2 regions of the Streptosporangium sp. NPDC048886 genome follow, and region 2 is predicted to be linked to the other one. Evidence: riboswitches for the same ligand, from Rfam matches in the RefSeq annotation. Region 2 holds a riboswitch; the other holds the start of a gene.
What was found. A riboswitch is a leader RNA that binds a small molecule or an ion and turns the genes downstream of it on or off. The one in region 2 is predicted to bind thiamine pyrophosphate.
Positions count from the first base shown of each region.

Region 1: another riboswitch for thiamine pyrophosphate. It lies ahead of ACZ6R6_RS38830 (purine-cytosine permease family protein); the one in region 2 lies ahead of ACZ6R6_RS29020 (TenA family protein).

Region 1 is NZ_JBVJHH010000043.1:22,074-33,064, forward strand. It holds gene ACZ6R6_RS38790 (sensor histidine kinase) at 1-765, opposite strand, end outside; gene ACZ6R6_RS38795 (response regulator transcription factor) at 762-1,457, opposite strand; gene ACZ6R6_RS38800 (hypothetical protein) at 1,575-1,742, shown strand; gene ACZ6R6_RS38805 (DUF6412 domain-containing protein) at 1,739-2,005, shown strand; gene ACZ6R6_RS38810 (YidC/Oxa1 family membrane protein insertase) at 2,074-2,763, shown strand; gene ACZ6R6_RS38815 (ATP-binding protein) at 2,813-3,268, opposite strand; gene ACZ6R6_RS38820 (PAS domain-containing sensor histidine kinase) at 3,426-5,348, opposite strand; gene ACZ6R6_RS38825 (methylated-DNA--[protein]-cysteine S-methyltransferase) at 5,423-6,007, shown strand; gene ACZ6R6_RS38830 (purine-cytosine permease family protein) at 6,038-7,384, opposite strand; TPP riboswitch at 7,375-7,514, opposite strand; gene ACZ6R6_RS38835 (rhodanese-like domain-containing protein) at 7,560-7,892, opposite strand; gene ACZ6R6_RS38840 (TenA family protein) at 7,995-8,600, opposite strand; gene ACZ6R6_RS38845 (DM13 domain-containing protein) at 8,790-9,386, opposite strand; gene ACZ6R6_RS38850 (GOLPH3/VPS74 family protein) at 9,508-10,161, shown strand; gene ACZ6R6_RS38855 (LCP family protein) at 10,278-10,991, opposite strand, start outside.
Region 2 is NZ_JBVJHH010000025.1:82,191-93,181, forward strand. It holds gene ACZ6R6_RS28975 (spheroidene monooxygenase) at 1-555, opposite strand, end outside; gene ACZ6R6_RS28980 (glycerol-3-phosphate acyltransferase) at 530-1,147, shown strand; gene ACZ6R6_RS28985 (glycosyltransferase family 2 protein) at 1,077-2,228, opposite strand; gene ACZ6R6_RS28990 (phytoene desaturase family protein) at 2,225-3,655, opposite strand; gene ACZ6R6_RS28995 (carotenoid biosynthesis protein) at 3,643-4,452, opposite strand; gene ACZ6R6_RS29000 (shikimate kinase) at 4,539-5,060, opposite strand; gene ACZ6R6_RS29005 (TetR/AcrR family transcriptional regulator) at 5,168-5,722, opposite strand; gene ACZ6R6_RS29010 (carboxymuconolactone decarboxylase family protein) at 5,814-6,332, shown strand; gene ACZ6R6_RS29015 (hypothetical protein) at 6,329-6,532, shown strand; gene ACZ6R6_RS29020 (TenA family protein) at 6,695-7,381, opposite strand; TPP riboswitch at 7,369-7,467, opposite strand; gene ACZ6R6_RS29025 (hypothetical protein) at 7,564-7,863, opposite strand; gene ACZ6R6_RS29030 (aromatic ring-hydroxylating oxygenase subunit alpha) at 8,004-9,134, shown strand; gene ACZ6R6_RS29035 (FdhF/YdeP family oxidoreductase) at 9,215-10,991, shown strand, end outside.

The DNA of each region.
Region 1 (10,991 bases), on a different contig from region 2:
GTCGACCTGGCCCGCCAGCCGTACTCCCTTGGCCCGGGCCAGCGGCTCCACCCCGGCCAGGGCGTCGGCGACCAGGTCGCCGAGGCCGATCCGCCGCCGCGACAGGCGCAGCGCGCCCGCGTGGATCCTGGACAGCTCGAACAGGTCGTCCACCATGCCCGACAGCCGCTCCACCTCCAGGCGGATCTGCGTGTGGTAGCGGCGCACCGTCCCCGGGTCGGCGACCACCCCGTCCTCCAGGGCCTCGGCCATGGCCCGCATGCCGGCCAGCGGGGTGCGCAGGTCGTGGCTGACCCAGGCGACGAGCTCGCGGCGGGAGCTCTCCAGGGCGCGCTCGCGCTCGTGGCCCAGGCGGAGGCGCTCGTACGCCTGCTCCAGCGTCCTGGCGATGGTGTCGAGCTCCGCGGGCAGACCGCGGGGCGGCACGAACTCCCCCGAGGGCGGTACGGCGTGCACGGCGGCGACCAGCCTGCGGCTGGCCGCCACGACCCGGCGGGCGAGCACCGTCGCGACCCCCAGGCCGACCAGGCCGCCGACCACGACCACGCTGAGCACGATGTCCCTGGGCGTGCCCTCGATGATCATCTTCAGGGTGATGGCCACCACGCCCCCCACCGTGGCCAGGACCGTCACCACGGCGACCACCGCCAGCATCACCCCGATCGACCGCTCCCGCAGCAGCCGCATCACACCGAGCCCGGCCAGGGCCACCAGCAGGCCGAGCCCGGCCGTGACGACGACGATCAGCAGGATCTCGGGGATCATGTCTGCGTCAGGGGTTCGTAGCGGTAGCCGACGCCCCACACCGTGACGATGCGCCGGGGGGCGGTCGGGTCCGGCTCGATCTTCTCGCGGAGGCGGCGGACGTGGACGGTCACCGTGGAGGAGTCGCCGAAGGACCACCCCCAGACCTGGTCGAGCAGGGCGGAGCGGCTGAAGGCCTGGCGGGGGTTGCGCATGAGATGGGCCAGGAGGTCGAACTCCCGGGCGGTCAGCGTGATCTGGTCGTCGCCGAGCCGCACCTCGTGGGCGCCGACGTCGACCACGAGGGCGCCGTCCCTGAGCACGCCGGTCCCGGCCGGCACCGAGGCGCCGCGTGCCCGCCGCAGCACCGACTGCACGCGCAGCGCCAGCTCGCGGGGGCTGAACGGCTTGGTGACGTAGTCGTCGGCGCCGGTCTCCAGGCCCACGACCCGGTCGATCTCCTCGCCCAGCGCGGTCAGCATGATCACCGGGACTGGCCAGCGCTCCCTGAGCTTCTTGCAGACCTGGAGCCCGTCCATCTTCGGCAGCATGAGGTCGAGCACCAGCAGGTCCGGGGGGTTGGACAGCGCGCGCCTGAGCGCCTCGGCGCCGTCTCCCACGCACTCGACCAGATGGCCGTCGCGCTCCAGGTAGCGGGCCACGACCTCGGCCACCGTCGGGTCGTCGTCGACCACCAGAATCCGCGTGCTCATGGTCTCCACGGTAGGCCCGGGCACGGCCGATCCCTAGGCCGCGTCACCACTCCGTAAGCACTGGATCGTTATGCTTCCGGCCTCCATCGGGCCGGTCGCCGGACGTACGGTGGCCTCATGAGTCGTACCGTGATGGCAGTCCTGGGCGTCATCCTCGCGCTCTACGTCGTGTTCGGGCTCGTGCTGCCCGCGCTGTTCGGGCTGCTGAAGTTCCTGGTCGTGCTGGCACTGATCGCCTTCGTGGTCGTCGCCGTGGTCACGGTCGCGGGCAAGTTCGCCAAGTGAGCCTCCTGCTCGCCCTCCAGACGCTGTCGGTCTGGATCTTCGACGGCGGCGGCGCCGTGACGGCGACCGCCGTGGTCGGGCTGGGCGTGCTCCTGCTCGCCTGGGCGCTGCGCGTGCTGCCCCTCGCCGCCGAGGCGGGGCGGGGAGCGCCGCTGTCCCGGCGCGAGCGGGCCAGGCGGACCCTGTTCGTCCGGCAGCGCGACCCCGACGCGGCCGGGCGGTCCCGGCCGAGAGCACCGTCAGCGGGCCCGGCGCCCGCGTAGCACCGCGTCGACACGTCCGGATCGCGGGCGCCTTCTGTGCTGATCCCACACCAGTCAGAAGGGCTCCCATGTTCGACCCCGTCATCGAGTTCACCGCCGGTCTCATCACCGCGCTCGCCGGGCCGCTGGGCTCCACCGCGCCGGCGATCGTCCTGTTCACCCTCGGCGTCCGGCTCCTGCTGCTGCCGCTCAGCGTCATGCAGGCCAGGGGCGAGCGGGTCAGGGCACGGCTGGCCCCCCGGCTCCAGGAGCTGAGGAGCAGGCACGGCCGCGACCCCGAGCGGCTCCGCCGGGAGCTGGCCGCGCTCTACGCCGAGGAGAAGGCCTCCCCGCTGGCCGGCTGCCTGCCGGGCCTGGCCCAGCTGCCGTTCCTCATGGTGACGTACCGGGTCTTCACCTCCTCGGTGATCGCCGGGCACGCGAACGCCCTGCTCACCCACGGGCTGTTCGGCGTGCCGCTGGGCCAGCAGCTGGCCGGCGCGGTCGCCGGGTACGGCCTGCTCAGCGGGCCGACCCTGGTCTTCGCCGGCCTCTTCCTGCTGTTGCTCGCCGTGGCGTCGATCACATCGCGCCGGATGCGGCGCACGATGGGCGACCAGGTCCAGCCGGAGGCGCTCCGCAGGGTGATGCCGCTCCTGCCGTACGCGACGGTGCTGGCCGCGGCCGTGCTCCCGCTCGCGGCCGGGATCTATCTGCTGGTCACCACGGCGTGGACGGCCGGCGAGAGGGCGCTGCTGTACCGTCCGGCACCCGCCTGAGAGTGATCACGATCTTGTCCCGCTTCACGGCGATGAAGCGGGACAGGACCTATCCGCACTCCCGCAGCGCGGGCTCGGGCATGGAAACCTGACCGTTACCGTTACTCACAGTGCTGACAGTCGTGACCACCGCCCAGACAGTGGTGATCTCACCGTCGTGCCTGACCCCCCATTTGGCGGCCAGATATTCGACGATGCCGAGACCCCTGCCCCCCAGTGAGGAGAGCGTGGGCCGTCCGGCGCGCGGCTCCGTGGCGGCTCCTCCGTCACTCACCGCAACCTCGACGTATCCGTCAGTCCAGCGCCACGCCACCCTGATCTGACCGGACGGTAAAGGATGCGCGTGCCGGAGCGCATTGCTCAGCAGCTCGCTCACCACGAGGACCGCATCATCTATCGCGGTCTCGTAGACCCCCCATTCCTGCAGGTCAGAGCAGAGGCGTTGGCGTGCGACGGCGACGCTGGACGGTGCATACGGCAACAACACGACGCTCGACGCACTCACCTCCCCGTATCCCTGTTCCCCCCTGAGGAACACACCCCAGTACGACCGAAATGCCCCGTTAGATGGTCTTAGAAACCGGGCGCCAATTACAGCTTGTGCACATTCGACAATAGATCAGCTCATCCGTTACCGGGTCGTTACCGCATCGGCGTGTCACTTAGGTAAGGGCGCCTGGCGTGTCGGCAATGCGCAGGGCCAGGCGCATGCGGGTGCCGCCGCCCGGCCGAGGGTGCGCCGACACCTCGGCTCCCTGGGCCTGGGCCAGGCTGCGCACGATGTAGAGGCCCAGGCCGACCCCGCCGAACCGGCGGCGGTCGCCGCTGTCTCCCTGGACGAAGCGCTCGAAGACGCGTTCCCTGCTGGCCGGGGCGATGCCCACGCCCTCGTCGTCGACGACCACCACCACCCGGTCGCCGGCCGCCCAGGCCTCGACCCTGATGAGGCCGCCGTCCGGCGAATACTTGAACGCGTTCTCCAGGAGCTGGCCGAGCATGATGTCGGTGGCCAGCGCGTCGCCGGAGACCAGGGGCAGGTCGCCGGGGACGCTCACCTCGACCCGGTGCAGGTCCGACAGGACCGGCAGGCCCAGCGTGGCGGTGCGGAGCAGCTCACCGAGGTCGAAGCCCTCGATCTTGAGAGTGAGCTCGCCCGCCCCGGCCCGGGAGCCCAGCAGCACGTGGTCCATGAGCTGGCCGAGGGAGCGCGCCCGCTCGGCGATGGTGTGCACCGCGGCCCGGCGCTCGAGGTCGGTCATGCTGTCCCAGCGCGAGTCGAGCGTGCCGGCGAAGCCGCGCACCACCGTGATCGGGGTGCGCAGCTCATGGCTGGTGGTGGCGAGGAAGAGGTCCTTGGCCTCCTCCAGCTCCTTGGCCCGGGTGACGTCGCGGAAGTCGACCACGATCTCGCCCGTCTCCACGATCTCCGCGCAGAGCACGTCCAGCCAGGCGCCCGAGGGCAGTTGGAGGGTGAGCTTGTCACCCGGCTCCGGCAGCGGGAACGGCGGCGGCCCGCCGATCACCTCGGCCGCGGGGAAGCCCGTCAGCTCGCCGGCCGCCGGGTTCCACTGGATGACCCGGCCGGTGCTGTCGAGGACCGCGATGCCGTCGGCGCTGGCGTCGAACACCGCCCGCTCGTGGGCGCGCTGCCGTACGGCCTCCTGGTAGGCCATGGCGTTGCCGACGGCGATCCCGGCGTGCCCGGCGAGGAGTTCGAGCAACTCCAGCTCGACGTGGCCGGCCTTGCGCTTGGCGAACAGGGCGTACAGCGCGCCGTACGGCCGGCCGCCCACCGCCGCGACGCCGAGCGCGATGGTGTGCAGGCCGGGCAGCTGCGACCAGATCAGCTCGTCCAGCCGGGCCTGGTCACCGGTCTCCAGCATCACGGTCCGGCCGGTGCGCAGGAGCTTGCCGACCAGGCTCGTGCGCAGGTCGGCGGTGGAGTCGCGCAGCGAGTCGGGGAGCCGGTGGCTGGCCACGAGACGGACCCGGTCGCCCTCGATGAGCACGAACCCGCCCGCGTCGGCCCCCGTCAGCTCGGCGAGGCTGGCGGCGATCCGGTCGAGGACGGCGGGCAGCTCCCGCTCGGCGTTGATGTCGGCGACCACGTCGGTGAGCCTGCGGACCAGCTGCGCCCGGCGGACGACCCGGTCCTGGGCCGTCTCGTCGTCCTGGGTCAGGTGGTAGACGCTGACGTAGCCGAGCAGCGCCCCCGCCTCCGACCGCAGCGCGCTGGTGTCGACCCGCACGTCGACCAGGCTGCCGTCCCGGCGGAACCGCTTGGTCCGCAGCGAGACCTGGCCGCCGGTGCGGACCCGCTCCAGGACCGCGTTGTGCTCGGCCATCAGCTCCTCGGGCACCACCGGGGCGCGGCGGCCGAGCAGCTCCTCCGCCGGCCAGCCGAACAGGCGTTCGGCGGCGGGATTCCACGCCAGGACCGTCTGGTCCCGGTCGAGGGCGACGATCGCGTTGGGCGCGCCGGCGACGACCGCACGGCCGATGCCGTCGTCACTGGCGGCCCTGATCTCACCCACACACCCATAGTGCCGTGTCAACCGGCCTGATCTTGGCACTTTCGTCCGCATGTGCTGACACTCGTTGGGGTGATCCGTCCGATACGCTGCGGTCACCACACGCCTGGATACGAAAGGGTGGGGCCATGTCATCCGGTGACATCGACGCGCTGCTACGGGTGACCTCGCCCGACTACATAGGGAACACCCACCCCGACATCGCGTTCGGCACCCTGGACGGCCCGGTGGGGCGCCTCGTCCTGGCGGTGACGCACCGGGGGGTGGTGGCGTGCAGCTACGAGGACGAGAACGTCGTCTTCGAACGCGTCAGCAGGGAGGTCGGCTCGTTCATGGGGCCGGACGCGCGGCGGCTCGACCCGGTCCGCCGGGAGCTGGACGCCTACTTCTCCGGACGGCTGCGCGCCTTCACCATCACGGCCGACCTGCGGCTGGCGACCCCGTTCGCCAGGACCGTGCTGCAGAAGATGATCGCCGTGCCGTACGGGACGGTGACCACCTACCGCGAGATCGCCGAACGGATCGGCCGGCCGCGGGCGCTGCGCGCGGTCGGCAACGCGCTGGGCAGCAACCCCGTCTGCGTGATCGTGCCCTGCCACCGGGTGGTCGAGAGCGAGGCCGTCCTCGGCGGCTACGCGGGCGGGGCGACCGCCAAGGAGCGGCTGCTGCGCGTCGAGGGGGCCGGCCGGCGCCGGCCGCCCGGCGCCCCGTAGCCCCGGGACCCGGGCGGGCGGCCCCGCCCGCTACCGGCGGCGGCGGAGCGCGCCGAGGCCGAGGGTGACCAGGCCGGAGACGACGAACGCGCCGACGGCCGCGCTCATCCACGGCTGCGGGGTGAAGCCGACGGCGTCCCGGACGCAGTTCCAGATCGCCGCCCACCACGACACGGACGAGGGCGCGGCGAGCAGCCACCAGGTGACGAAGCCCAGCAACCACGGGACCACCATGAGCCAGCGGGAGGGCGCGTTCTCGGAGGTGTCCCAGTCCTTGCCGTGGCCGAGCAGGAAGTAGTCGACCGCCAGCACGCCGAGCATCGGCACGAACACCGCGCCGATGATGCCGAGGAAGGCCCCGTAGGAGTTGACGTCGACGACGAGGGCCATGCCCGTGGTCAGCACTCCGATGCCCACGGAGAAGATCCGGCGGTCCACCCGGGGCATCAGGTTCTGCAGTGACATCGCGGTGGAGTAGACGTTCGCGAACGACTGGTCGGTCTCGCGCAGCACGAGGACGCCGAAGAACAGCGCGCCGAGCGGGGCCGCCACGAACGGGGCGAACACGGCGGTCGGCTGGCCCAGCACCGCGCCGTGGCCGGCGAGCGCCACCGCGTAGACGCCGACGGCCAGGCACGCCACCTGGGCGACGGTGTAGCCGCCGACGACGCCGGTGAAGGCCGCGCGGCTGGAGCGCGAGTGCCTGGCGTAGTCCGCCGCGACCGGCACCCACGACACCGACAGGGCGATCACGAAGTCGACGGCCGAGGCGAAGGCGTCCCAGGATCCGCCGGTCTGGGCGGGAGTCTCGCGGACGAACACCACCGCGAACCAGACCACCGAGATGATCACGCCGGCCGTGACGAACCGCCGGATCAACCGGATGGCGCCCAGGGGATAGATGGTCAGCGCCGTCGTCAGGACCCCGGCCGCGATCGCCCAGACCGCGTAGGGGACGGACGTTCCGAAGATCGCCTGCGCGCCCATCGCGACGACCCACAGCTCGAACGCGCCCCAGCCGATCATCTGGATGATGTTGAGCACGGTCGGGACGGCCGAGAGTCTCGCGCCGAACAGCCCGCGCAGCAGCACCATCGCGGGCTGGCCGGTCTGTGCGCCCGGGACCGCGGCGAGGCCGACCATGGCGGTGCCGATGAGGCTGCCGACCAGGGAGGCGACCAGCGCCGCGGTGAAGGTGAGCGGGTTGTCGTCGAGCAGCGGGTTGATCAGGAAGAGCGCGAAGGAGAACCCGAGCAGGCTGACGCCCAGATTGGCCCAGAACGCGCCCTGGTCGAGCGCGCCGAGGGTCTTCGGCGGAGCTTGGTCGAGAGTGAGAGGCGCCTCGGCATGCTTGGCATCGATGACGTCAGACGTCATGGAAAGCTCCCTACGCCGGCATTACCCGGACAGGTTCATGCGGTCGGCGGCGCGTCGGAGGGCCTGCCCGGCCCTCTACGTGGTTCCGCCCTCTCAGCCCGGTTGCGCCCGAGCTCCCGCGGTAAATGATTCGCCGTGAATTATGTCATTTCCTCCCTTCTGCGCAAGGGCCGGGTCAGGCCACGAACGGGTCCTGCCCGCTCTCGCTGACCATCGGACGGCCGGCGGACTCCCAGGACTGCATGCCACCGCCCACGTTGATCGCGTCCCAGCCGACGTGCCCGAGCCAGGCGGCGGCGTGCGCGGAACGGCCGCCCACGCGGCAGACCACGTAGACGGGCGCGTCCTTCGGCACCTCGTCCACCCGGGCCTGAAGCTCGCCGAGCGGGATGTGGACGGCCGCCGGCGCGTGCCCGGCCCGCCACTCGTCGTTCTCTCGTACGTCAAGCAGGAACGCACCGTCCGGCACGTTCCGCGCATCGACCTCAGGAACACTCATGACAACCATTCTTTCAAGTCCGTCACCAGATGGGGGGTAAAGCGGCTCGTCCGCCCGTGACCCCGCCAACATATGCGCGCGGGCCACCTGGACCGGCCCCGGAGGACCAGGTCAGGGCACGTCCCAGAAGGCCAGCTCGTGGGCCATCCCCTCGGTGAACAGTTCCTTGGCCCGGCCGAGGTCGGGCACGGCCTCGTCGATCATCACGGCGATGCGTCCGGTCAGCGCGGCGAAGTCGGGATGCGCGTAGGTGTCGACCCAGGCCCGGTAGCGCGGCTCGGCCGGGGGGTTCTCCGCGAGGACGCGGCCGAGGGTGGAGTAGCCCCACATGCAGGGATACAGCGCGGCCAGGCCGTCGGCGTAGTCCGCCGCGGAGCCGAGCAGGAACGAGGTGTAGGCGGCGCAGGCCGGCCCCTTCTCGGCCCTGTCGAGGTCGGCGCCGAAGCCCGCCGACAGCGACCGGTGCAGGTTCAGCTCCTCGTGGAAGGTGGCGTGGGCCAGGTCCACCAGATCACCCAGGTGCCCGTCGGGGGCCTGCCAGGCCAGCCGGGAGAACACCCGGACGTAGTCGAGGAGGAACAGGTAGTCCTGCTCCAGCCACGACCGGAACACCGGCTCCGGCAGGTCTCCCCGGGCGATCCCCACCACCGTCGGGTGGGCGAGCTGGGCCTCGACGAGCGGGCGGCCGATGACGTGGAGTTCCGCAGAGATGCTCATAAGCCGAGCATTGTCTCAATCCGGAACCCCGGCGCCGATCTCAGCCCAGGGCAGCACCGCCGGCCCCGGCCCAGAGCAGCACCGCCGCCCCCGGACCGGAGCCCCAGCACCCGGCTCGGGCCGAGGTCCCAGCCCCGTTCTCCGCCCAGGGCGGCACCGGCAGCCCGGACCGGAGCCTCGGCGCCCGTCTCAGGCCAGAGCCGCGGCGCCGAAGGAGACGCTGAAGCGCCTGCACCAGATGGTGACGGTCTTCAGGCTGTCCAGGTCGGCCCCGGCCGGGATGGCGTAGTTCGCGTTGCCCCGGTTGCCCTTGAGCTCGCCCAGTTCGAGGTGCTCGCCGTCGTCGAGGTTGAACCACCCGGCCTTGCCCTCCTTGACGGGCTGGTCGCTCAGCCAGACCCGGAGGTCGGGGCCGTCGGAGGTGTCCAGGTCCTCGATCCTGAGCACCCGGCTCCCGTCGGCCAGTTCGAGCACCCTGGCCCTGCCCTCGGTGCTGTGCTCGTGCGAGACGAACGTGCCCGTGGCCAGAGTCTCGGGCCCCTCCGCGGCCTGCCCGGGCCCGCCCCGCGACGGAGTGGCCGTGGCCTGCGGGGAGGTGCCCGGCGGGACGGCGGTCTCCGGGGCCGCGGTCCGCGGGGCCACCGCGACCGGCACGGCCTCGTCCACCTCGACGGTGGTGAACAGGCGCCAGGGCTGGAACAGATACAGGGCGACGCCGAACGCGACGGCGCCCAACGTCATGACCACCCAGGTCGCCGGGTGCCGGAGCAGCCTTCTGATCCGCATGATGTCCTCCGGGGCCGATCCTCGAAGCGTCTCCAGGCCCTGGTGCGAAATTATCCCGGCCGGCCGCCGTCAGCGCTTACGTAGTGCTTACGGCATAAGGCTCACGGCATAAGGTCGGAGCATGACGACCATCGCCGAAGAAGTTCTCCTGCTCGCCTACAGCGAAGCGGAGGGCAGGCAGCTGGTCAGCTCGTCGGAGCTCGACGCCGCGCTCGGCGGCGCCCTCCTGGCGGAGCTGACCGTCAACGGCCGGATCGACCTGGCCGGCAAGAAGGTGACCGTCCTGGACCCCACCCCTCTCGGCGAGGAGGAGCTGGACGCGACGCTGGCCAGGATCGCCGCGGACACCAAGGAGCGCAAGCCCGACTGGTGGATCTACAAGCTCCACTCGGCCAAGCTCCGCAAGCGCCTGCTCTCCCGCCTGGCCGAGCGGGGCGTGCTGGGCGAGGAGACGCGGAAGATCCTCGGGATCTTCCCCAGCACCCGCTACCCGGAGCGCGACCCCAGCGTCGAGCTGGCCGTCCGCGAGCGCGTCCAGAGCGTGCTGTCCGGAGCCGTCCCCGACAGGCGGATCGCCGTGCTGATCGCCGTCCTGCACGCGTCCAAGATCGACCGTAAGGCGTTCCCGGGCGCGAGCAAGGAACGCATCAAGGAGATCACCGAGGGCGACTGGGCCGGCGAGGCCGTCGCCAAGACCATCGCCGCGATCAACGCCGCCGTCATGGCCGGCGTGATCGCCGCAACCGTCGCCGCCTCCACCAGCGCGTCCACCTGAGCCACCGCCCCGGCCGGGGCCGGGTCAGGGCCGGGCCGGGAATCCGTGACACCGGCCCCGGAAGGCGGCGGGCCAGGCGACCGGCCGGGACGCCGGACCGGGGCCGCGGCGGGCCGCTACTTGCCGAGGGCGTCCTTGGGGACCGGCTTGTCCTGGGCCAGGGCCTGGAACATGCGCAGGGCCTTGGCCCGGTCCCACTTGACGACCGACTGGCCGTTGATGGTCGGCAGCGAGCCGACCGGGACGACCGTGGTCACCGGGTTGTCGCCCATGGCGAGGCCGAGGGAGAGCAGGTTGAAGGCGCCGGTCTCCTCGCCGACGGACACGGAGTCGGCGGCGTTCAGCGCGAGCGGGACGGAGCGGAAGGGGTTGATCAGCACTCCGGGGCTGGCCGCCTTGTTCACCACCGCGGAGAAGAACTGGCGCTGGCGCTGGGTCCGGTCGAAGTCGGGGATGGCGCCGGTGGCCCGGGTGCGGACGTAACCGAGGGCCGTGCCGCCGTCCATCGTCTGCAGGCCCTTCTTCAGGTCGATGCCCGCCTTGGGGTCCTTGATGGCCTGCTTGACGTTGATCTCGACCCCGCCGATGGCGTCGACGATGCCCACGAAGCCGCCGAAGCCGATCTCCATGTAGTGGTCGATGCGGAGCCCGGTGACCTTCTCGACGGTCTTGGCCAGGAGCTTGGGGCCGCCGTCGTCGTAGGCGTAGGCGGCGTTGAGCTTGTCGCTGCCGTGGCCGTCGATGGGCACGTAGGAGTCACGCGGGAGGCTGACCAGGGTCGGCCGGTCGCCGCTGTCGGGGATGTGCAGCAGCATCATCGTGTCGGTCCG
Region 2 (10,991 bases):
GGAGTCGCGCCACAGCGAGAACGTGGCCTGCCGGGCCAGCGGCCACTCCCCGACGCCTACCGAGGCCAGGCAGCCGTCCTGCTCCCGCAGCAGGCGCTCCACCTGGGGGACCGACCGGTAGAACGGCACCAGCAGGGAGGGGCGGATCGACGCGCGGGTCAGCACGGCGACCGGCCCGCCGGTGTTCCGCCGGGTGATCTCCTCGATCGGCCCGAACGGCTCCACCCCGCCCCACCGGCCGCGCGAGGCCAGCGGCGCCAGCCGTACCTGCCAGGACTCCTCGGCCCGGCCCCGCCAGCGTGCCGCCACGGGGGAGCCCTCAAGGAAGTCCTCCAGCGCCCGCTCCCGGCTCCAGACGGCCAGCAGCGCCCAGCGCCGCAGATCCGCGCCCAGGCTCATGGAGGCTCCGCGGCCGGAACCCAGCAGCCGCCAGAACAGCAGTCCCGCGGTGCCGGCCAGCACCGGCCGGTCGGCGGCCATGTACCGCATGGCCCCCAGATCCGCATACCTCGTGAGGTGGAACGAAGCGATGATCCTCCTGTCCGTCGTGGTCATCGGCGGCTACCTTCTCGGGTCCGTGCCGGTCGCGGTGCCGCTCGCCCGGGCGCACGGCTTCGACCCCCGTGAGGTCGGCGACGGCAACCCCGGCTTCTGGAACGTCAAGGAGCGGCTCGGCTGGCGGGCCGCCGCACCCGTCGTCGCGGGCGACACGCTCAAGGGCGCGCTCGCCGCGCTGCTCGCCCTCGTGGCCGGCGGCCTGCACACCACCGGGCCCGGGGCGGTCGCCGGGGCCGGTGTCGTGCCGGTGTATCTGGCGGTGGCCGCCGCGATGGCCGGGCACGCCTGGCCGCTGTTCGCCGGCTTCCGGGGCGGCCGGTCGGTCCTCGTCTTCGTGGGCGGCTCCGCCGTCATCTGCCCGCCCGGATTCCTGCTCGGCGTCGCGGTCCTGATCGCGGGGGCCCTGCTGACGCGCTCCTTCGCCGTCGGCGCGCGGGCGGGCGTGTTCTGCCTGCCGCTGTCCCAGCTGCTCTTCGCGCCGGTGGAGCACGTGGCCGGGACGGGAGCGCTGATGTGCCTCATCGGGCTGCGCTTCGGGCAGGCGGCGCGGGCCGGGCGGGCGGGCCGGCCGCTCCCGCGGGAGCCGTGAGCCCGCGGGCCGCGCCGGCGGGATAGGTACGGCCGCGCCAGCCGCGCACCGGGCGGAGCGTCGCCTGCGTCAGCCGTACGGCGGTCAGCGGGTCCAGCAGGGGTGACAGCAGCACGCCGGGGCCGGGCCGGGTGTAGCTGCCGCGCAGCGCGCCGGTCAGCGACAGCCGTACGGCCAGCAGCCCCAGGTCGAGCCGGGTGGGCCGGCCGGCCGCCAGCCGCAGGACGGGCAGCGCGGCGGTGAGCCAGATCACGGCCAGGTCGGCGGCCTGCCGGCCGGGGCCGGTGACGTCGCACAGCGGCAGCGACCGCCCCCACTCCCGCCACACCTCGGCCGCCGACTCGTGCATGTCGACCTCCAGCAGGCCGCCGGAGTCCAGGAAGCCGACCGCCCAGCCCGTGGCGGCCAGGTTCCGGGCCAGCGCCACGTCGTCGGTCATGTGCCCGCGGACCCGCGCGAACCCGTCGGCGGCCAGCATCGCCGTACGGCGGAAGGCCATGCACTGGCCGTTGGCCATGACCCGGTGCGGAGCCGGGGCGACGGACGGTCCGATGGGGCCGGACCGGTAGACCAGCGTCGCCAGGAACGAGGCGTGCAGCGCCTGCTCGGCGGTCCCGCCGCAGACGAACCTGGGGCCGGCGCTGACCAGGTCGTAGCGGTCCAGGGCCGCGGCCAGCGAGCCGAACAGGCCCGGCGCCGGCCGGGTGTCGGCGTCGAGTGTCACCACGATGTCGCCGCGGGCCGCCTCGACCCCCTGCCGCAGCGCCCACTGCTTGCCCACCCAGCCCTCCGGGAGGGGCGCGCCCACGACGACCCTGGCGCCGAGTTCGGCGGCCAGCCGCGCCGTGCCGTCGCCCGACTCGTCGTCGACGACGACGACCTCCGCGACGGCCGGATCGGCGAGCACGGCCGACAGGCACGGACCGATGCGGCGCTCCTCGTCGCGGGCCGGAATCACCACCGAGATCCGCCCGGCCGCCGTCTCGACGGGGGCCAGCGGGGGCAGCCGGTCGCGGCCGCGGGCCAGCCGTACCCCCACGGCGAGGGCGGCGGCGGCCTGGAGCGCGGTGAGCGGTCTCATCGGCGGAAGTCCGCTGCCACGAGCGAGGCGACGATGCGGCCGCCCATCGCCACCAGCGGCAGCCCGCCGCCGGGGTGCACGGAGCCGCCCACCAGATACAGGCCCCGCCGGGGCCCTCGGTTGCCGGGGCGGCGGAAAGGGGCGAACGGGCCGGCGTAGGCGCCGCCGTAGATCGCCCCGCCCCACGCGCCGTACCGCTCGCGCAGGTCGGCGGGGGTCAGCAGGTCGACGAAGCGCAGCCGCCCCGACAGGTCGTGACCCCGGGCGGCCAGCCGCTCCAGCACCAGGTCGCGGTAGGACTCGGGGGAGATCGGCCACCGGCCCGGGTCACGGGCCGGGACGTTGACCAGCATGACCCAGTTCTCGGCGCCGTCGGGCGCCTGCGACGGGTCGTCGACGGCCGAGCAGCCGACGTAGACGGTCGGGTCCACCGGCGGCCGGCGGCGCTCGAAGATGTCGGCGAACTCCCGCTCGTAGTCGGCGGAGAAGACGACGGAGTGGTGCGCCAGCCCTTCGGTCCGGCCCTCCACCCCGGCCAGCAGCAGGAACGCCGAGGAGGAGGCGCCGAGCGCGGCGATGCGCCGCAGCCGCCGCCGGTCCGGCAGCAGCCGCCCGTAGAGGGCCGCCGCGTCGGTGTTGGCGATCACGACGTCGGCGCCCTCGCGCTGCCCGCAGGCCAGCCGTACCCCCCGGACGCGGCTGCCGTCGGCGAGCACCTCCGTCACCTCGGCGCCGAGGGCGACCTCCACCCCCGCCTCCTCCAGCAGCAGGGCCAGGGCGTCGGCGACGCGGGGCAGCCCGCCCGGCACGTACCAGCCGCCCTGCCCGTGCTCGATCGCCGGGATGCAGGCCAGGGCCGCCGGCGCCCGGTACGGGCTGGAGCCCGCGTAGGTGGCGTAACGGCCGGCGTACTGGCGCAGGCGCCGGTCGGTGAAGAAACGCCGGGCCAGGCCGTCGAGGGTCCGGCCGGGTGCGACCGCCAGCAGGTCCGACAGGCGCGCCCGCGCCGGCGGGCGGGTGAGCGGCCCGGCGAAGAACGTGCGGCACGACGCCTCGAAACAGGCCCGCGCCCACCGGTGGAAGGCCAGCCAGTTGCGGCCCTCGCCCGGCGAGAGCCGGTCCACCTCGGCGGCCATCCTGTCCGGGGCGCGGTGCGCCGTCAGCGTCGAGCCGCCGGCGAAGCGGTAGCGGCACAGCTCCTGCGGCTCGACGAGGCCGATCTCCAGGCCGAGATCGGCGAAGACGCCGGGCAGGGTCAGCAGGGACGGCCCGACGGAGAAGGTGAAACCGTCGCGCGCGTGCTCGGCGAGCTTGCCGCCCAGCCGGTCCCGCCGCTCGTACAGGCGGACCCGGTGCCCCTGCCGGGCCAGCAGCAGGGCGCAGACCATGCCGCCCACGCCGCCGCCGACCACGATCACCTCCGCCACGCACGCCTCCAGGCGAGCACGGAGAACAGGCCCATGCAGGCTCCTCCCACGGTGGCGACCAGCGGATCCGGCGGGTCGAAGACGGCCGCGAACCCCAGGGTCTCCATGAACGCCATCGCCGTGTAGATCGCGACCAGCCCGGCGCTCCTGGCGCCCGGATCGGTCAGGACCGCCTCGATCACGGCCATGACCAGCAGCGAGACCACCAGCCAGCCGGCGAAGTTGCTGACCGGCACCCCCCGGTAGAGGCCGGGGTCGTGCCAGGTCCACAGGCCCAGCCGGACCATCTGCGGATCGAGGAACAGGTCCCACGCGGTCAGCGCCAGGGCCCCCAGCCCGATCCGCGCCGCCCGGCTCCCCGGCGCCGCGGCCGCGGCCGCGGCCGTCGCGTGGGCCGCCAGGCCCATGCCGCCCCACGCCAGCGCCACCACCACCGGAACCCCGCCGAGCTGCGGCCACAGCAGCCCGGTGTAGCCGTACTCCCCGAAGGGCAGCCCGGTCCTGACGCCGACCCACTCGGCGGCGTACCCGGTCACCACCGCGGCGCCCAGCGCCGAGGCCGCCCGGGGGAGGGGATGGGCCCGTGCGGCGAAGGCCAGGGCGCTCGCCGCCAGCAGCAGCACGACCACGCCGGCCAGCCCGATCGGCCGGGGCTGCAGCCCCGACGCGACCTGCGCGGCGATCACGGCCAGCAACAGGCCCCCGCCGAGCACGCCGAGGACGTCGAGGCCGCCCGGGGACGGCCCGCGCCGCGCCGCGTCCCTCACCGCGCCGAGGGCGGGGCGTCCGCTGTTCACCCCATGGCTGTGCCCCGCCGACGGTCATCGGAGCGGCGGGCCTCGGTCAGATTCGCTTTGACCTCCCGCCGCCGCGGCCTCCCCTCCTACGTGGCCGACGTCTTCAGATGGTCGAGTACGGCCTGCGCCACCTCGTGCTTGGACATCTCGGGCCGTTGGAAGCGCAGGTCGGCCACCTCGGCGAAGGAGGCCGCCCGCCGCTCGTGCAGTTCGGACGCCAGCGCGAGCGGCTCCTTGCCGAAACGCGGCCGGTGGGACCTGGCCTTGATCTTCTCGGCGAGGAACTCGGGCGTGGCGTCCAGCCACACGACCAGGGCCGGCTTCAGCTCGGCCCGGGAGCGCGGGTCGTCGAGCACGCTGGCCGCGGCGGCGATGACCGGCGCGGGCCGTTCGGCGAGCGCCTCCCGCAGGTGGGCTGCCTCCCTGGTGTGGAGCACCTCGGCGCCGTCACCGGCGGCGATCTCGGCGGCCGTGGCGCCGTAGCGCTGTTGGAGGTATTCGTCGCTGTCGCGCACGGGTCTGCCGAGGGCCTCGCCGAGCAGCCGTGACACGCTGGTCTTCCCCGCGCCCATCAGACCGATCACGACGATCGGGATGTCGGCCGTCATGCGCGTCACCTCCTGAGGTTCGTGGAACGGAGTGCCTGTCCCCTGCCCGCGAGGATCGGCTCTAGCCCTCCGCTCCAGCCCTCGGAGCCCTCCGCCGCGTCGGCGTGCTAACCCTCCGCCGCGTCGGCGAGCAGGGCCGCGGCGACGGCGCGGGCCTGCCCGGCCGGGGCGGCCGACCGCTCGCGCAGCGCTGTGACGATCGCGCCGTCCATGAGCATGACGAGCTGCCGGGCGAGCACGGCGGGATCGCGGTGGCCGGCCGCGACGAGCAGGGACTCGACGTAGCCGATCACTCTGCGCTTGTGGCCGGCCGCGACCCGGTGGGCGGGGCTGTCGGGGTCGGCGTTCTCGACCATCGTGTTGATGAAGGCGCACCCGCGGAAGTCGGCGCGGGCGAACCGTTCGGCCAGCGCGTCGAAGACCGCCAGCGGCCCGCCGCCGTGAGCGGCGACCCGCTCGGCCAGCCACTGGCGCCACCGCAGGTCACGGCGTTCGAGCATGGCCACGACGAGGTCGTCCTTGCTCGGGAAGTGCCGGTAGAAGGAGGCGCGGCCGACTTTGGAGACGGTCAGGATCTGCTCCACGCCGACGGCCCGGACGCCTTCGGCGTAGAAGAGCTCCTCGGCGGTGTCCAGCAGGCGTTCACGGGCTCGGGTCGGCATGTGGCGATTCTATCGTTTCTTGACGGAAATGGAACTGATCAGTACCGTTGCTGCAGACGGAACCGATCAGTACCATTTTTGGGGAGACGCCATGCCTCGGCTGCCGCAGTTGACCGACGACCCCGAGGGCCTGCTGGAGGAGACACAACGCCAGCTCGGCCGGGTGCCCAACCTGTACGCCGCGCTGGCCAACGGCCCCGCCGCGCTCCGCGGTTACCTGGCGATGCGCGACGCGCTCACCCGGGGCGTGCTGCGCGCCAGGCTGCGCGAGCAGATCGCCCTGCTGGTCGCCCAGGAGAACCGCTGCACCTACTGCGTCAGCGCGCACACCATGCGGGGCACCCGCATGGGCCTGAGCGAGGAGGAGCTGAAGCTGACCCGCGACGGCCACGACGCCGACCCGCACGCCGACGCGGTCCTGCAGATCACCCGGGAGGTCGTCCAGGCGGGCGGCAGGGTGAGCGACGAGAGCCTGGCGCGCGCCCGGCAGGCCGGCTTGACCGACGCCGAGCTCGCCGAGATCGTCGCCCATGTCGCGCTCAACACCCTGTCGAACTACTTCAACCACCTGGCCCAGCCCGACCTCGACTTCCCCGAGGTGACCGCGTGAACCTCACCTGGCGCACCGCCTCCGTCGAACTCGTCGAGGGCTACCGGATGACCGGCCCCGACGGCGCTCCCACCGGCCGCGTCGAAGAGGCCCGGGTCGCCTTCGAGGGCGGCTTCGCCCACATCGAGGTGCCCGGCGCCGGCCACGTCGACGTCGTCTCCGCCCCCGCGGTCCGACTGATCACCTACCGGCCCGCCTGAGGCGCCCAACGTCCGCCGAGCCCGGCAGTTCTCCCGCCCGCACAGACCGCCATGGGCACACACCTGCGCGAGCGGGAGAACCCTTCCGACCACGCCTCCTTGAAGCCTCCGGTGGTGCCGTTCAGCGACCGGGGGAGGGGATCACCGGTATGACGGCGGTGGTCAGCCGCCGGGCCGCCACTGTTGCGTGGGCCACGTCTCCTGCCGCCAGGCGCTGTCCCAGAACATCCACTCGTACTCCGTGGCCTGGACGAACGCCTCGGTCATGGCCGCGCGGGTCTCGTCGTCCGCCCCGGCCGCCAGCCGGTCGGCGATCTCCTTGGCCCGCTCGACCGACTTGGCGAAATCCGGATCGGCGTAGGTGGAGATCCATGCGTGGTAGGGGTGGCCGGTGACGTCGCCGACCTGCTTCACCAGCGCCGCTCCCACGTCCTGGTAGACCCAGAAACACGGCAGAACGGCGGCGACGAGCACCGGGTACGGCGCGGCCAGCGCGACGGCCTGGAGGAAGGAGGAGTAGCCGAGACAGGTGGGTGAGGTACGGATGCCCGAGAGGTCGGCGGCGCTCAGACCGTACTCCTCGAGGTAACCCTCGTGCAGGGTCCGCTCGGCGGCCAGCGCGGCGTGCGCGCTGCTCGACCAGAACGCGGCCTCCTCGGGGTCGCCGGCCCGCACCGAGGCGGTGGCGAGCGCCTTGGAGAACGCCTCGAGGTATCTGGCGTCCTGCACGATGTAGAAGGCGAAGCGCCGGCGGTCGAGTGTGCCCTCGCCGAGCGCGGCGTTGAAGGGGTGCTCGTGGATGGCCCGTAGCAGTGCGGTGGAGCGTGCCCAGACGTCGTCGCAGAACATGACGTCCCTTCGCTAGTTCGAACTAGATCAGGTTCGACGGGTGTGATCTCAGCCCCGGACCTGCCGGGGCACCCCGCGTCGCGAGTAGGGTAACAGCTCGTCGGGCTCCATCCCCTGCCGCCCGCCGCCGACCGCCATGGATCAGAGGGCACGCCTGTCACGGCCCCCGGCCGCACCACCCGCTACCGGCCGGTCAGCCGGATCCTCGGCGCGGAGGCGTACGGCCAGGCGTCCTTCCGCGGGGAGACGATCACGGCCTCGACGCCGAGCTCGACGGCGCCGTCGGCGAGATGTTCGACCGGCCCGGAGTCGTTGTTCGGCATGCCGTAGAAGAGCGGCGCCGCCGCGGCGAAGCCGACCGCGCCCGGCGGGAAGGGGCCGTCCCACCGGCCCCGCCGGGTCCACCGGGAGGGACGAGCGGAGATCCCGGGGGCGCCCCGCGCTCCGTGTCGGCTCTTGACAAGAGGGGCTCGCGGGTTCACGTTGTTGCGTATAGCGCTGGCCGTTCCGTTTTGCGAAACCAGGCTGGTCGCGATGGTCCCTGCGCGCTCTCTCGCCGCCCTCCCCGGGGGTGAGGCCCGCCGGCTCGGCATCGGACGGCCCGTCGCCAGAAGGAGGCATCGTGACCGCGAGCAGCCCGCCCCCCAGCCTGATCGCCACCCTGCCCGGCGGTCACTACACCGACGAGCGCGTCTTCGCCCTGGAACAGGAGCGCATCTTCGAGTCGATGTGGTTCTGCGCGGTCCGCGCCGCCGACCTGGGCAGGCCCGGCGCCTTCAGGACGGTCCAGGTGGGGCGGGAGAGCGTCCTGGTCACCCGGGCCCGGGACGGCTCCGTCCGCGCCTTCCTCAACGTCTGCCGCCACCGGGGCGCCCGGCTCCGCACCGAGGAGTCCGGCGAGGTGCGGCGGACCTTCCGGTGCCCCTACCACGCCTGGACCTATGACCTCGAAGGCCGGCTGGTCGCCGCCCCGAACCTCGCCGCGATGCCCGACCTCGACCGGGCCGCCTACGGGCTGGTCGGCGTCCACGTGCGGGAGTGGCTCGGCTACGTGTGGCTCTGCCTGGCCGACGATCCACCGCCGTTCGAGGCGGACGTGGTCGGCGCGGTGGTCACCCGGCTGGGCGAGGAGGGGTTGATCGAGAACTACGGCGTCGGCGACCTGGAGGTGGGCCGCAGGATCGTCTACGACGTGAAGGCGAACTGGAAGCTCCTCGTGGAGAACTTCATGGAGTGCTACCACTGCGCCGCCATCCATCCCGAACTCGTCGGGGTGCTCCCGGAGTTCGCCGGCGGCTACGCGGCGCAGTCCTTCGTGGGGCACGGCGCGCGCTTCGGCGCGGACGTCCGGGGCTTCACGGTCGACGGGTCCCAGGGCGTGGACCGGATCCCGGGCGTGAGCGAGGACCAGGACCGCCGCTACTACGCGATCACCATCAGGCCGCAGGTGTTCGTCAACCTGGTGCCCGACCACGTGATCGTCCACCGGATGTTCCCCCTGGCGGCCGGGCGGACGGTCGTCGAGTGCGACTGGCTCTTCCACCGCGACGTCGTCGAGCGGGGCGCGGACCTGGGGCCGTCCGTCGAGCTCTTCCACCGGGTCAACGTCCAGGACTTTGCGGCCTGCGAGCGGTGCCAGCCGGCGATGGGCTCCCGCGCCTACGCCCGCGGCGGGGTGCTGGTGCCCAGCGAGCACCACATCCGGGCCTTCCACGACTGGGTCCTCGCCCGGCTGGGACCGGCGTCGGCGTAGATTGGGGGGCCGGCCGGCCCGGCCGGGGCACCAGGAAGAGCACCGGGAAGCCGGGGCACCGGGAAGAAGGGAGCGCCGGGATGGCCAGGAAGGCCCCGCGCGAGGACGTCACCGAGGAGGGCCTGGAGGTCGGCCCGCCCAAGCAGTGGGCGGCGGGCATGCCGGGAGTGGCCCGGTCGTTGCTGACGTCCTACGCCCAGATGGGCGCCGGCCGCACGCTCCTGACCCTGGCCCAGGTCAACCAGAAGGACGGCTTCGACTGCCCGGGCTGCGCGTGGCCCGAGGGGGAGCACCGCAGCCCGGCGGAGTTCTGCGAGAACGGCGCCAAGGCGGTGGCCGAGGAGGCCACCACCCGCAGGGTCACCCGCGACTTCTTCGCCGCGCACACCGTGGCGGAGCTGGCCGGGCGCACCGACTACTGGCTGGGCCAGCAGGGACGGCTCACCGAGCCGATGCACAGGCCCGCCGGGTCCGACCACTACGTGCCGGTGACGTGGGAGGAGGCGTTCGCCATCGTCACCCGGGAGCTGCGCGCCCTCGGCGGCCCGGACGAGGCGGTGTTCTACACCTCCGGCCGCACCTCCAACGAGGCCGCGTTCGCCTACCAGCTCCTGGTGCGCCGCTTCGGCACCAACAACCTGCCCGACTGCTCCAACATGTGCCACGAGTCCAGCGGCTCGGCGCTCAACCAGACGCTGGGCATCGGCAAGGGCACGGTGTCGCTGGAGGACCTGCACCACGCCGACCTCGTCTTCGTCGTCGGCCAGAACCCCGGCACCAACCATCCGCGCATGCTGTCGGCGCTGGAGCGGGCCAAGCGGAACGGGGCGCGGATCATCGCGGTCAACCCGCTGCCCGAGGCGGGCCTGCTCCGCTTCAAGAACCCGCAGCGGCCCTCCGGGGTGCTGGGGCGCGGCACGACGCTGGCCGACCGCTTCCTGCAGATCCGGCTCAACGGCGACCTCGCGCTCTTCCAGGGGCTGTCGCGGCTGCTGCTGGAGGCCGAGGACGCCGCCCCCGGCTCGGTGGTCGACCGCGAGTTCGTCGAGGAGCACACCCACGGCTTCGACGGCTGGGCCAAGAGCGTCCGCGACCTCGACTGGGCGGAGGTGGAGGAGGCGACCGGGCTGGACCGCCCGGCCATCGAGGAGACCGCGCGGGAGGTGCTCGGGGCGCGGTCGGTGATCGTGTGCTGGGCGATGGGGCTCACCCAGCACAAGAACTCCGTCGCCACCATCCGGGAGGTGGTCAACTTCCTGCTGCTGCGCGGGAACGTGGGGCGGCCGGGCGCCGGGGTCTGCCCGGTGCGCGGGCACTCCAACGTCCAGGGCGACCGCACCATGGGCATCAACGAGAAGCCGCCGCGGCCCTTCCTCGACGCCCTGCGCGAGGAGTTCGGCTTCGAGCCGCCCCGCCACCACGGCCTGGACACCGTGGAGGCGATCAGGGCGCTGCGGTCGGGACAGGCCAAGGTGTTCTTCGCGATGGGCGGCAACTTCGTGGCGGCGACCCCCGACACGGCGGTGACGGAGGCGGCGATGCGCCGCGCCCGGCTCACCGTGCAGGTCTCGACGAAGCTGAACCGCTCCCACGCCGTCTGCGGCGAGCAGGCGCTCATCCTGCCGGCACTGGGGCGCACCGAGCGCGACGGCGACCGGTTCGTCACGGTCGAAGACTCCATGGGCCTGGTGCACGCCTCCCGGGGCCGGCTCCGGCCGGCCTCGGCGGAGCTGCTGCCCGAGGTGGCGATCGTCTGCCGGCTGGCACGGGAGCTCTTCGGCGCCGACCCCCACGTGCCCTGGGCGGAGTTCGAGACCGACTACGACGCGATCCGCGAGCGCATCGCGCGGGTGGTGC